DNA from 3 places in the Paenibacillus sp. sgz302190 genome. Region 1 is predicted to be linked to each of the others. Evidence: riboswitches for the same ligand, from Rfam matches in the RefSeq annotation. Region 1 holds a riboswitch; each other region holds the start of a gene.

Region 1 (4,734 bases):
TACGCGCAGCCGGATGACGGCGGAATCGACGTTCGGCTGCGGGACAAAGACGGTGCGCGGCACGATCGTGACAAGCTCCGGCTCGCAGTAGAACTGCACGGCAATGCTGAGGCTGCCGTAGTCTTTGGTGCCCGGGCGGGCCGCCATGCGGTCGGCCACCTCTTTTTGAATCATCACGACGATATTTTCCAGCGGAAGCTTCTCTTCGAGAAGCTTCATAATGATCGGCGTCGTGATGTAATAAGGCAGGTTGGCAACAACGCTGATGCCGCCAACACCGGCAAAATGCTGCCGGAACAGCTCCGGCAGGTCCAGCTTTAACACATCCCCACGCACGACCTGGGCATGGGGGTACGGCTCCAGCGTCTCGCCCAGGATGGGCAGCAGACGCTGGTCGATTTCGATGGCCAAGACGCGCCCAGCCTGCTTGGCCAACTGCTGGGTGAGCGCCCCGATGCCCGGGCCGATCTCCAGCGCGCCCTTGTCCGGGCCGAGCCCGGCGGCGGACACGATTTTGTGCAAAATATTCTGGTCTACGAGAAAATTTTGTCCGAGGCTCTTTTTCAGCACCAGATCGTGCTTCTTAAGTATTTCTTTCGTTCTGTTCGGTGTAGCGACATCCTCAGGAAGCGCCCGGTTGGAAGTATTCATGTCACAGCCCTCATTTATTTAGTAATTCTACCGCCGCTTCAAACTCCTCGCGGGTGATTTGAAACATCGCACAGCGCTTGTAAAATTGCTTGCCGTTGCAGTAGCCGATGCCGAGCGCCTTGCCTGCCTCCAGCCTCCGGGAGGCCGCTTCGGCGTGGACGATGAGTCCCGCCGCCATCAGGTCCTCCCAGGTGACCAGGGAGACGGCTCCTTCATACTCCGTCCGCAAATTGCTCAGCGCCTGCCGGATCGTCTCCGGCGACGCGTTCTCAACCCCGATGTCGCCCTTGTACTCCGCCTGCTCCTGCGTAATAAAGGCATGCTTGCAGCCGGGCACCTTCGCCGCCACGATTTTGCGGATCCGCTCCCCTGCATGATCCGGATCGGTCAAAATAATAACTCCGCGCCGCTCCTGAGCCAGCGCGATCCGTTTCAACACGGCCGGACCTATTGCGGAGCCGCCGGTTTCGATCGTATCCGCCTCCACGGCCCGGCGAATCGCTGCGGTATCGTCTTTGCCCTCGACAACGATAACTTCTTTTATCATACAACGTTCCTTTCCCTGTACGCACAAAAAGAAGAGGGGTCTCCTCTTCTTTTGCCATTCGTGAACGACCTATCTATCTATATATACATTCTGCCCATGCAGAAACCGGATTACCCCTTAATTCTCAGTCGGCTTCTTCGGCCCTACGACATAGACGGTATAACCGTTCTTCGTGCCGAATTTGTTGGCATAGCTCTCATCTTCGAAGTAAACGTCGATCGTTTGCCCTTTCACGGCGCTGCCTGTATCTTCAGCGCGCCGGAAGCCAATACCGTCGATGTACACCCACCATCCGAGCGGAATAACCTTCGGATCTACCGCGATCGTTCTGCCTTCGGTGACTGTAGTTCCTGTAAACGTCTTGCCAAACCCGGGGCTGTCCGCGGATTTGCCGGTAGACTCCACTCCCGCCGAATATGCGGTGAGTTTCACGTTTTTGAGAATTTGTTTGTAGCCGAATTTGACGCCATTCTTTGAAATTTCATCCACGCTAGGGGATGAGGCCGATAAAGCGACGACCGGATTTTTCGTGCCGATGGCAACGACTTTTTTCACACTTTCCGTTTGAACCTGTTCATCTACAACTGCTTCGGAAACCAAAACGCCGTCTTCGAATACTTTTTCCATTTTTTTCAACAGAACGCCCTCTTTGCCTTCCTGGACGACCTGTTCCTTGCCTTTGAGCAGCGATGCATCGTTCTTCTTCTCGGTATCGAACGCGATCGGTTCCGTTGTTTCGTTCTGCTCTTTCTTTACCCTGACAACTTTGACTGTATCGCCGGGTAAAAGCGAAGATGCCGGTTCAGGAGTGACTCGGTCAAGCTCCCCAAGTGCAATATGTAAATCCTGCAATGCACTTTCAACCGTTCTTGCAGTTGTGTAAACAGTGGTGGTCTTTCCATCAGCAGTCAATTGAATCGGTGACGCATGATCGATCACGAATTTCTCTCCGCCCTTGATCGGAGTCGTGAGCGCTGCAGAAACTTGATCGTGTTCACCAATCTTAATGGCTTGTTCATCCAGTAGGCGTTGCAGGACCCATTGCTTCGTATGCACAACGGTTTCTTGTCCATTCACAACTACGGATACGCTCTTGGTAGCCGTACCGTACAACAACACCAAAAACATGAAAGTCATAGCGATTGAAATCATACCTAGGCTTAAAATCAAACGCAAGTTTTCATGCTTCCATCGTAGTGCCAAGGACATGCTGGATGATCGACTTACATGGGTCTCGGTTAAAGAGATGTTGCCCACTTCTTCGGTCCTCCTTCAAAGCCTCGCCGCCCGTGTGTTACGCATGATTAAATTAGACGCGACTAAGGTCAGTTTGTGATTAACTTAATAAGCCTCTCCAGCTTTGCAGCGGAGTTCACCCGACAACAACGCGGCCATTACCGGACGCTGCTGCGGTAGTCCCACCTCCTTCGCTTTTCATCCTATGATCATCTAGCCTGCACTATCTCGAAAAAATGAAAAGACCAGCGGAAAGAGGACTCTTCCCGTGGCCTTGTATGCATAGAAAAATACAACCAGACACGACAATCGTTACCTCTCTCGGTACGCTTACGAGGTTAGCTGACGGATTCGGACGTGAGAGTCGCCCTACCTGGACAACAAGCTGCTTGCTCGTTGTCGTTGGATTCACCCCTGATATTCATTCTGCTGGCATTCGGCGGTTGCATGTGCTTCCGAATGTTTGCAGCGGTTCCCCCGTTCCCATAAATGGAACTCAGCGAATGGAAATTTGGCAAATTGGTTATTAAGTTATTATGAAAAGTATATTACGCTGTAAATCTAAACCTGTAAAGGGATTATCGCCCGCTAAAAAGGGCGGAATTCGGAAATAATAAACATTTCCGGCTATAAATCTTGGTCTTTAGTACGTTTTTCTCATTATAACGTATTCTGACGCTTTTTTTCGCAATTCTTACGTTTAAATTAGGCTTTAATAGCAATTTTGTTTATAATGGGGATGGGTGAAATTGGTTCAAAAATGCCAATAATTTGCTGAAAAGGAAGGCCTTTCGATGAACCCCATTCTACAAGTCGACTCCCTCTACGGGGGATATCTTCCAGGAAAACCTGTCCTGCACGGACTTACTTTTTCAATCCGCCAAGGTGAAATGATGGGCTTGATCGGACTCAACGGCGCAGGCAAAAGCACGACAATCAAAAATATTCTCGGCCTGCTTCATCCGCAAAAAGGCACGATCCGCGTCAGCGGCCTCACCCTGGCGGAAGACCCGCTCGCCTACCGAGCAGCGTACGCTTACGTTCCCGAATCGCCCGAGCTTTACGAGGAACTGACCATCCGCGAGCATCTGGAGCTGACGGCCATGGCATACGGGCTGACCAAGGAGCAGTTCCTGACCCGATCCCAGGCGCTTTTGGAAGAGTTCCAAATGAAGGACAAGCTGAACAGCTTTTCCAGCCATCTGTCCAAAGGCATGAAGCAGAAGGTAATGATCATGAATGCGTTTTTGATCGAGCCCGCCTTGTACATTATCGATGAGCCCTTTCTCGGGCTTGACCCGCTGGCCATCCGCTCGCTGCTTGAGCTTATGGTCCGCATGAAGCGAAGAGGAGCCAGCTTCCTCATCTCCTCGCACATTTTGTCAACGATTGAAAAATATTGCGACAGCTATGTCGTTTTGCATCGCGGCAAAATGGCCGCCCAGGGAGATTTGGGCGAACTGCGGGTGCAAACCGGGCTTGCCAAAGCGTCGCTCGACGACATTTTTTACGAGCTGGTTCAAGGTGATTCGGTATGAAGGACATGGAGGTCAATATCACTGGTTTATGGCAGCAGCGCCTGGGGCGGTATTTAAAGGAAGCTTCGGGGTACTGGCTCTACGCGGCGCGCAGCAACTTTGTCGGCTTCATGTTGTTTCTTGTCATTATTTCTTCCTATTATTATGCCAAAACGTTGCAGCAGCTTCCGACAAATTATCCGTATCTGTGGATCGCTTTGCTGCTGCTTGTTCCGCTGCTCGGGTCGAGCCCGATTCGAACGCTGGTCCGGGACGCGGACCGCATGTTCCTGCTGCGGATCGAGCGTCAGATGGGCGCTTACTTTCGCAGCGCGCTTCTTTACAGCTTTACGCTGCAAGCCTTCTGGTCGCTGATTGCGCTTGTCGTGCTGTGGCCCCTGTACCGTCACTGCGAGGGTGCGGCCGCTCAGCCGTTCGTCCTGATGCTGATGCTGATCCTGCTGGTCAAATTCGCCAACATATTGGCCGGTTGGTATGAGAGCCGCTTCGTTCACACCTATGCAAGAACGGCCTCCGTCGTATTCCGCTGGGTAGCGTCGCTCGTTATCGTCGCCGTGCAGTTCGACCGCAGCTTCTTTTGGGCGAGCGCAGCCGCGCTCGTTCTGATTTTGCTCTGGTTGGCGGCAGCCCGTTTTGCGGCCGTCTATACGATCGGCTGGGATTATCTCATTGCCAAAGAGAAGCAGCAGCAGGCTCGTCTGTACATGTTCTTCAACTGGTTCGTCGATGTGCCCCAGCTGCCGACGAGGATTGCGCGCCGCA
Region 2 (4,734 bases), on a different contig from region 1:
TTGCCGCACAGGCGCTTGGGCACCGACAGCTCGACGATCGTGTAATCTTTGGACAACTCGATGTAATCCAGAAGGTTAGGCGATACGAGCTGGTGCGCCACGCGGATGCCCATATCCCGCTCCGGATAAATGACGCGGTCCACGCCGATTTTATTCAGCACTTTGCCGTGCAGCTCGGACAGCGCCTTGGCGACGACCATTTTGACACCCAAATCTTTCAGCACAATAGCGGTTAAAATGCTGGCCTGAATATCGTCGCCGATCGCGACGACCGCACAGTCAAAGTTGCGCACGCCGAGCGACTTCAGCACTTCCTCGTCCGTGGCATCCGCCACGACCGCATGCGTCAGCTCGGAGCTCATCTCGTCGACCGCTTCTTCGTCCTTGTCGATGCCGAGCACCTCATAGCCCAGCTTGATCAGCTCCTTCGACAAGCTGGATCCGAATCGGCCCAGACCGATTACCGCGTATTGATTTTTTTTCATCTCCAGTATCCCCTAACCAATCGTAATTTTACCCTCAGGGTATCTATATAATTCTTTTTCCTGTTTCGGCTGCAGCGCGTAAGCGAGCGTTATAGGACCGAGCCGGCCGGCGAACATCGTCAGGCTGAGCATAATTTTGCCGAAAACGGTCAGCGACGGCGTAAGCCCCATAGTCAAGCCGACAGTACCGAAGGCGGACGTCACTTCGAACAATATTTTCAAAAACTGCACGGACTCCGTCGTCGATAACAGCATGGACACGAATATGACGAGAAAGAGCGCGATCATCGTGAGCGTAATCGCTTTGAGAATGCGGTCCTTCGCCAGACGGAAACGGAAAATGACGATATCTTCCTTGCCTCGGATCATCGTGATGATGGCGGCAATGAGAATGGTGAACGTCGTCGTTTTGATCCCGCCCCCCGTCGAGCCGGGAGAAGCCCCAATAAACATGAGAATCACCATGAAAAATTGCGACGCCTGACGCATGGCGCCGATGTCCACCGTATTCGCGCCGGCCGTCCGGGGCGTGACGGATTGGAAAAACGAAGCCAACATTTTTCCGCCGAAATTCAGCGGTCCTAACGTCTTGGTGTTCGTGTATTCGAATATAAATATCACTAGCGCGCCGAAAACGATCAGAAATCCCGTCATGGCAAGCACGACTTTGGAATGCAGGGAAAGTTTCTTCGTTTTGTGATATTCCATCAAATCGGACAAGACGATGAAGCCGAGACCTCCGAGCACGATCAGCGCCATCGCGACGACGTTCACCGTGAAATCGTTGACGTATCCGGTCAGCGAGACGAAAGGAGCATCGGCGGTGCCGAACAGGTCGAATCCGGCATTGTTGAACATCGAAACCGCATGCCAGATGCCGAAGTACAGCGCCTTCGAAAATTCCATGTCGAACGACCAACGGATCGTGAACAAAATCGCCGCTATCGCTTCGATGCTTAATGAATAAATAAGTACTTTGCGGATCAGCCGCACAATCCCTTCCATACTGCCCTGGTTGAACGCCTCCTGTAGCAGCAATCTTTCCTTCAGCGTAATTTTTTTGCGCAGCACGAAGGCGAACAGCGTGGCCATCGTCATGAAGCCGAGACCGCCGATCTGGATCAGGCTGACGATGACGACTTGTCCGAACACGGTAAATGCCGACCCGGTATCGACCACGACGAGGCCGGTTACGCAGGTCGCCGATGTGGCCGTAAACAGCGCATCGATAAAAGGCAGCGACCGGCCGCTCGTCGAGGCAAAAGGAAGCGTCAGCAGCCCCGCTCCGATCAAAATAATGGCGGCGAATCCAAGGACCAGAATTTGCGGAGGCGTAAGCTGCCAAATGCTTATTTTTTTCATAAATCCCCCTGTTGTCATCAATTGAACACGCAAAAAAAGACACTGGAAATCCAATGCCTTATTCGGAAATGGTTCCTGACGTAAAGCCTACGAGGTTAGCTGACGGATTCGGGTGCGCGCAGTCACCCTATTTGTCCGGTTTTTTGACGCCGGAGACAAAATTCACCCCAAATTACATGGTTCCCCCGTTTTCAACAAGAAATTCGGCTTTTTATTCAATTGATATGAATTATATATCTGATTTATTGTTCCGCACAAAGTTGTTTTCAGCGGATTTGCGGGGGTTTTCGCAGCATTCCATCGTGTCTGGCAAGCAGGAGAGGGCGTTACGATTCGAAATCGCGAATTTGCCCCGGTTTACGTTTTATTTTGCATGAATTGGTTTTCCTTAACATCTGTGATACTTTTAATTTAGCGTATTTGCGAACCAACATTATCCAAGGAGATATTTTATCCCATGATGCGAATGAAATTGAACCGAACTTTGCTGATCCTCGCGTGCATCGGCGTGGCCTTGTATATGGGGGTCAATATGCTTGCGGGATATCAAACGGAAGAAGCGGCCCCGGCGGAAAGTCCGGCCGTTACGAAGCAGCAGGCGGCCGACGCGGCCGGGCAGTTTTTGCAAAGCCGCTACGGCATCGGCCAGCCGAGTACTTTCGTCGTATACCAGTCCGAAAAGTCGAGAAGCGGATACTTGCAGAAAGAACACCTTTTGCACGAGTATGAGCTGAAATACGGGGACCGCTTCCCGCTCGATTTCTATCAGGTCAGCGCCGTCGATCCCGGCAGCAAGCGCAAATTCGAAGTTGACGTCAACTACAAAAGCTTGCAAATCGTCGGCTGGCGCGAGACGCTCACCGGTACCGCCGCAGCGATCGGCAGGCAAAAAGCGGACCAGCTGGCCAAGGAGGAGATGAGCCGGCAGGGCTTTAATCCCGACGATTTCAGTCTTGTCGAGGAGCCGAAGAAAGCGGCCGGCGCGAACACGTACGTTTACGAAAAGAAAGCGGAAGCCATCGGCGGTTCCAAGCTGCGCTTGCGGATCGATTTTGACGATAACGCTTTGGTCGGCTATGCCGTGCAATTCAGCATCCCAGAGGACCATCAGGCATGGCTTGACTCGCAGGATCAATCCGCCTCGTTCATGACCTGGATCAGCATGGGCTTTACGTTCCTGATGTCCGTTGCGGCCATCGTATATGCCGTCAGGCACCGCAAGCAGATGGATTTTCGCAAGGGCCTGCTGCTCACTGTTATTTTTACGACGATTTACATCGCCAACAACATCAATATGTATCCGGCTTTCAAAACGATGTCCGGCGATATCGCAGACAACGGAACCGCCACATTGGCCGGCTCGCTGTTCATGAACGTCGTCACGCTGCTGCTCGGTCTATCGGTCTACATCTCGCTTGCTTCCGGCAGCCGGTGGTGGGAGTCGAACGGGTGGAAGCCTTGGCCGGCTTGGCGGGAATCGCGCTTCGGATCGGAAGTGTTTCACGGAATGGGCCGGGGCTACTTGCTCGCCCTGTTCATCCTTGGGGTCCAGCAAGTTCTGTTCTATGCGGGCGAGGTCCGCTTCGACGTATGGGCCGTGAACGATCCGGGGGATTCCGTATTGAATATGCTGGAGCCCAAATTGTTTCCGCTGATGGCGTGGGCCGCCGCAATATCGGAAGAAGCCGCTTACCGGCTGCTCGGCATCCTGCTGTTCAAAAAGCTGTTCCGCTCGAACTTCATCGCCGTTCTGCTGCCGAGCATCATTTGGGCCGCGAGCCATACGCAATACCCGATCTATCCGGTGTATACCCGCCTGATCGAGGTAACCGTCATCGGCATCATTCTCGGCTATGTGTTCCTGAAATACGGCTTCATCACCGCCGTATTCGCCCATGCTTGCATGGACAGCATCCTGATGGGCCTGTCGCTGTTCTCGCTGGACCAGGCGGGCGATGTTGCCGCAGGTATCTTCTACATCCTGCTGCCGGCCCTCGCCGCGCTGCTGCTGGCATGGTGGCACCGGCGGCGCCTCGCGCCAAGCCCGGGGTAGAGCCAGCGCATGGCTGGCGGTGCGCGGGGATAGCCCCCGTGCGGCGCTGAGAACCTGCGGACGCTCGCTGGGCTGCGCTCGTCGGGCTGCGCGCGGCGCACCTCCGAACGCCCACTAGAGTCTGCGCTCGTTAGGCAGCCCGTGGCGCTGATAACCTCCGAACGCTCGCTGGGCACTCGCGGTGCTGAGAGCCTTCGAACGCCCACTAGGGTCCGCGCTCGTTGGGCAGCCCGTGGTGCTGATAACCTCCGAACGCTCGCTGGGCACTCGCGGTGCTGAGAGCCTTCGAACGCCCACTAGGGTCTGCGCTCGTTGGGCAGTTCCCAGCGCTGATATCCTGCAATAATCAAATCGGAGATAAAGTGACAGGCTAGCGAAACCAGGGGACGCAGCCGCTCTACCCTAAGTCACGCCTCTCCTACACGGGATGGGGCGCATGGCAGCTTGACAGACAAAAACCTGCAAAAGTGCAGGTTTTTTCCTTAAAAATGGTTCATTTTCGCGAAAAGCCTGCAATTGTGCAGGAATTTTCGATGAAATTAGGTCTGAGCCCATGTTCGCGGCGAAAAGCCTGCACATTTGCAGGAATTTTTCGTGGACAGTGGATCAACCGCGCAAAAACTGTACTTTTGCAGGTTTTTTCGCGCAACTAGGCAAATGGTGCGACCGACTCTGGCGTGTGGGCTTCTCAGGAACCAGCAAATCTGCAGGTAGTTTCGTTCAAACCATCCTGGGCGAGAATTCCTGCACAATCGCAGCTTTTTCCGCCAAATGGACCGATTCCGTTGAAAAAACCTCCCACTTTACACGAAAATAGAACGCAGGAAACTTGGT
Region 3 (4,734 bases), on a different contig from region 1:
CGACGAATACGAACAACATGAGTATCGAGTTCATCCGGAAAGCGAAGGAGGCGTGGAAAGCGCAGCTCGCGGAAACTGTCGAGTCCACGCTGGCGAACGCTCAAAAAAAGCTGCAAATCGATGCGTTCGGTTTCGCCGATCTATTCCGGAACCATTATCCGCGGGAATGGGCAAAGAACAAGCAGGAGTGGGCTGAAATGTTCAGGGAGCTGCCGGTAGACGTCAGCATTCGGACCGAAATTACGCGAGTCGGCAAATCGGACTTGCCTCAAGGAATGCCCGCCGATAAAATCCGCAAGAAATAAGGAGGGACGCTTCTGAAAAGCCTTGCAGTAGCCGGTATCGTATGCGTAGCTCTGATTGTCTATTTCGGCTTGTCTTCGGGTGCGCCGGGTATCGGCGTGAAGGAGAAGGCGGTGGCCGGAGGTATTACTTTGGCCGCCTGCCTATTATCCATTATTCTTTTGTTCAAACCGGACCTGCCGGGGCCAAGCGCCTGGATTATGCCATTGTTCAAACCACTGGCCAATCTGCTTGGGTTAGATTGACCGAAGCGACACCTGCCCCGGTGGTGCATGAACGGTTAACGATGCAAGCGGAAAGGAACCGTAGCGATAACGATATCTTTTTGCGTGTACAGATAAGCCCGAATGAGCAGGCTCGTTTGGTTATGCAGCAGATTTTGCCACCAATGTTTTGTAATAAATTGCGGAATCAGGATGGTGATATGATCCGTCTCCGCCGTTTTCCACTCCACGGTTTCGATAAATTTGATCAGAGGCTTCACGACGCTCCGGTAGCGGGAACGCAGCACGATAAGTCGGACTCCGGGATTCCACTCTTCCCATTTTTCTTCCATTTTGTGAATTTCATCGTCGTCAAAGCCGACGTAGACGGCAACGACATTATCGGTTAACGATTTGGCGTAGCTGATGGAATTGAGTACGACCCGGGTAATGCCGGCAACGGGAATGACGATGGTGCTTCCCTTGATTTCCGGCTTATCCTTTTCCAGATTTACGCGCAATTCATTAGCGATGTTCATGTAGTGGCTGTGAATGCGGAAGAACAGGAAAATGACGATCGGAAGGAAGATGAAAACCATCCAAACCTGGCTGAATTTGGTGAAAATAAAGATCAGGGTAATCGTGAGCGTAGTGATCATCCCGATCGTATTGATGATGAACTTGACGATCCATGCGGCAGGCTTCAATTTGATCCAGCGAACCATCATGCCGAACTGGGATAAGGTGAACGGAATGAACACCCCGACTGCATAAAGCGGGATCAGGTTTTCCGTATTCCCGTGAAAGAGAATGACCAGCAAAGCGGACAGTACGCCCAGCATAATGATCCCGTTGGAGAAGCCGAGACGGTCTCCGCGGACTTTGAACATGTGCGGCATGAACTTATCTTTGGCGAGCATGAAGGCCAGCAGCGGGAAAGCCGAGTAAGCCGTATTCGCCGCCAGGAAGAGAATGAGCGCTGTCACGCCCTGAATGCAGTAGTACAGCACCCCGCGTCCGAACGTGGCTTCGGCGATTTTCGAAACGACCGTTTCTTCCGGAGACGGCTTGATGCCGTACCAGTAGGCAAGCAGGCTGATGCCGATGAACATGCTGCCCAGAATGGCGCCCATGGCGATCAATGTTTTGGCCGCATTTTTCTCCGCAGGAGCTTTGAAGTTCGGTATCGCGTTGGACACGGCCTCTACCCCGGTCAGCGCGGAGCAGCCGGAACTGAAAGCTTTGAGCAGCAGAAATAAGCTCACATTGCTCACAACGCTTCCGATCTCGGGAACCTCCGCATGAATGCCGCCCGTGAGGTACTTGAACAGACCCGATACGATCAGAAGAAAAATGGCGGCGACAAACAAATAGACCGGCAGTGCGAGAACCGATGCGGATTCGGCAATGCCTCTTAAATTCATGATCGTAAGAAATAAAATCATGACCAAAGAAATCAGCACGCGATGATCGTGCAGTGCCGGAAAAGCGGACGTAATCGCATCCGTGCCCGCGGACGAGCTGACGGCTACCGTCAAAATGTAATCGACCAGCAGCGACCCGCCTGCGACCAGCCCTGTGCCTACGCCAAGATTATCCTTGGCTACGATGTACGCGCCCCCGCCCGACGGATAGGCGTATATGGTCTGCCTGTAGGACAGGACCAGAATGGTCAGCAGCCCCAATACGGCTATGGATATCGGGATGGAGTACCAAACGGCGGCAAAGCCGAGGGTCATCAAAACGAGCAAAATTTGCTCGGTGCCGTAAGCGACGGAAGACAGCGCATCCGATGACAGGACGGCAAGCGCTTTGATTTTCGTCAGCTTCTCGTCCTCGATTTCGTGGGATTTCATCGGTCTCCCGATCAGCATTCTTTTTAATCTGTTTACCATAATTACCCTCCACCGGCGCTTTCCTGTATGTTCCCCTGAATTAAGTAGTTTCACTTGTCCGCGACTGCCGCAGGGCTATTTTTGGCAGCAAAAAACCACAGGGTTTGACCCTGTGGCTCACGAAATAAGCAGCACGGATTCATCCCTCTCCCATAGTACGCTTACGAAGTTAGCTGTCGGATTCGGACTCTGAGAGTAGCCCTACACGCACGGATGCCGTCCGTACGCGATTCACCCCAAAGGCAATGAATGCCTCATTGGTTCCCCCGTTTTCCTTAGGAAATTCAGCGATAAAGGATTCATATGATTGTACTAAATGAACTACGTTTTGAATAATACGCCTGAAAGGAACTTAAGTAAAGGTTGGAAGTTGGCTTTAAATACCCGGCAGCATATCACAAAACCCAAAGATAGCGTTTACATAAATGCGAATCTTACATTTTCGCACTCAAGATAGCATTTTCATTCGTTTTCGTGAAAATTGAAAAAAGATGCGGTCCGGAATATTTCCCGGACCGCATCGGGTTGTTGAAAAAAAACCTGCGTCATGAGGTGATAGCCCCAATCTGCCTGGCTGCATCAAGAAAACCTGCAAAAATACATGAATTTGCGTCCCTGATCGCTGCCTATGAAGAATTCCTGCAAAAGTGCAGGCTTTTCAGCGGGGACACGGGCTCAGGTTCACTTTCAGCGAAAATTCCTGCACTTTTGCAGGCTTTTCGCCCAAATAAGCCAATTTCGCAGAAAAAACCTGCACTTTCGCAGGCTTTTCCCCTATCAAGCGGCTGCCCGCCCAGGAAAAGCGACTGTTCCCCCAAAAATAGCGCCCCGCACAAACGCACCGAGAGCAGCAACAGTGCCCGCGCAAACGCACCGAGAGCAGCAACAGCGCCCGCACAAACGTACCGAGAGCAGCAACAGCGCCCGCACAAACGTACCGAGAGCAGTAATAGCGCCCCGCCCAAACGCACCGAGAGCAGCAACAGCGCCCCACACAAACGCACCGCGCGCAGCTCCCAGCGCGCGGTGTTGCGCTGCATGACGGCGGTCGGTCGGCCATGTGTCGCGACTCGATCAACGCGCTGAGGCGGCTCGGGGACGGCTCCTACAGGACCGGCTGCTTGCCCCACTCGATCCAGTTGTCGCGGGTCGGTCCGTAGATGTCCGGCACGGACAGTCCGGCCTGCCGCATCAGTACGATCATCTGGCCGCGATGATGGATTTCGTGCGAAATAAAGACGCGCAGCGTCAGGCCGTTCGGCCACTGTTCGCCATACATGTCGGTGGACTCGTGGAGCTTGGCGTCCGTCCACTGCGACTGCACGGCATCCAGCATCGCTTGCGAAGCGGCGCGGTAAGTATCGGCAATCTTCGCGGCGGAAGCGGGGGCTTTTTCTTCGCCTTCGGGAGCCTGGAACTGCAGGCCTGTCCGCGAAAGCATCTCGTGGATCGTCGTGGCGATATGCCAGCCGATCTGTCCCAGCGGACGGAAGTTCGACTCGCTTCCCTGGCTCAGAGATGCGTCGGTGAGTGCGTCCAGCACGCGCTGTGTGGTTTTGGTTTCGTTGCTCCATTCGGCTGCAAACGCTTGAATCGATGTAATCATGGGGGAGAAGCCTCCTTGTTATGCGTAATAGCCTTAGTATAAAGGAGCCTCCCTGACAACAGGTTGTCAGTGTTTTTTAGGAATAGAGCGCGGCGACTTGCTGCGCTTTTTCTTTGACGATGCCGGCGATGTGCGCGGGCTCCAGAATGCGCAGGCTGGGGCCGTAGCTGAGCAGCATGCCGTACAGCCAGGGCTCGTCAGGCTGGACCGCGGTGACGAGCAGCGTGCCGTCAGGCTGAGCCGTAATTTGCTCGGGATGGAAGTAGTCTTCCACCTGAGCGCGGACATTCGGCTGCATGTGCAGGAGGAGTTTGACGTAGGACGCCTCGGGCCTTTTGCCTATCTTATAGGACAGCGTCTCCAGCGTCTCGGGCCTGCGCACGAACGTCTCGGGAAGCATGGCGATGTCCTTCATGCGCGATAAGCGGAAGACGCGGTAATCGCCCCGCAGCAGGCAGTAGGCGTGCAAATACCAGCCGAAGCCTTTGATGACGATGCCCATAGGCTCGACGGTGCGCTCGGAAAGCTCGCTTTGGGATGTCGTGTATTGAAAGCGGATAAGCTTCGTTTGGCGTATTGCGTGGCGCAGCGACTGCAGCTTCTCTTTTTCGGCGCTGCTTCTGTGCCACGGATTCATATCGATGACGAGGTGATTGTGCAGCTCGGACACCGTCTTTTGCTCGGACTTGGCGACCAGCGCGCCTACTTTGTCCAGCAGGCCTCCGAT

What was found. Region 1 has a riboswitch for cyclic di-AMP ahead of AC6RNO_RS31065 (resuscitation-promoting factor). Riboswitches for the same ligand answer to the same signal wherever they lie in the genome.
Region 2: it holds a riboswitch for cyclic di-AMP, as region 1 does, so the genes downstream of both, AC6RNO_RS10530 (TrkH family potassium uptake protein) here and AC6RNO_RS31065 (resuscitation-promoting factor) in region 1, are expected to answer to the same signal.
Region 3: it holds a riboswitch for cyclic di-AMP, as region 1 does, so the genes downstream of both, kimA (potassium transporter KimA) here and AC6RNO_RS31065 (resuscitation-promoting factor) in region 1, are expected to answer to the same signal.

What each region holds. Positions count from the first base shown of each region.
Region 1 covers NZ_JBZYAO010000043.1:12,077-16,810, reverse strand. The annotation lists gene rsmA (16S rRNA (adenine(1518)-N(6)/adenine(1519)-N(6))-dimethyltransferase RsmA) at 1-651, opposite strand, end outside; gene rnmV (ribonuclease M5) at 662-1,198, opposite strand; gene AC6RNO_RS31065 (resuscitation-promoting factor) at 1,316-2,455, opposite strand; cyclic di-AMP (ydaO/yuaA leader) riboswitch at 2,746-2,946, opposite strand; gene AC6RNO_RS31060 (ABC transporter ATP-binding protein) at 3,229-3,972, shown strand; gene AC6RNO_RS31055 (ABC transporter permease) at 3,969-4,734, shown strand, end outside.
Region 2 covers NZ_JBZYAO010000007.1:28,611-33,344, reverse strand. The annotation lists gene AC6RNO_RS10535 (potassium channel family protein) at 1-485, opposite strand, end outside; gene AC6RNO_RS10530 (TrkH family potassium uptake protein) at 498-1,847, opposite strand; cyclic di-AMP (ydaO/yuaA leader) riboswitch at 1,917-2,066, opposite strand; gene AC6RNO_RS10525 (CPBP family glutamic-type intramembrane protease) at 2,305-3,900, shown strand.
Region 3 covers NZ_JBZYAO010000002.1:346,365-351,098, forward strand. The annotation lists gene AC6RNO_RS05030 (Ger(x)C family spore germination protein) at 1-305, shown strand, start outside; gene kimA (potassium transporter KimA) at 584-2,401, opposite strand; cyclic di-AMP (ydaO/yuaA leader) riboswitch at 2,544-2,701, opposite strand; gene AC6RNO_RS05040 (DinB family protein) at 3,507-4,007, opposite strand; gene AC6RNO_RS05045 (helix-turn-helix transcriptional regulator) at 4,084-4,734, opposite strand, start outside.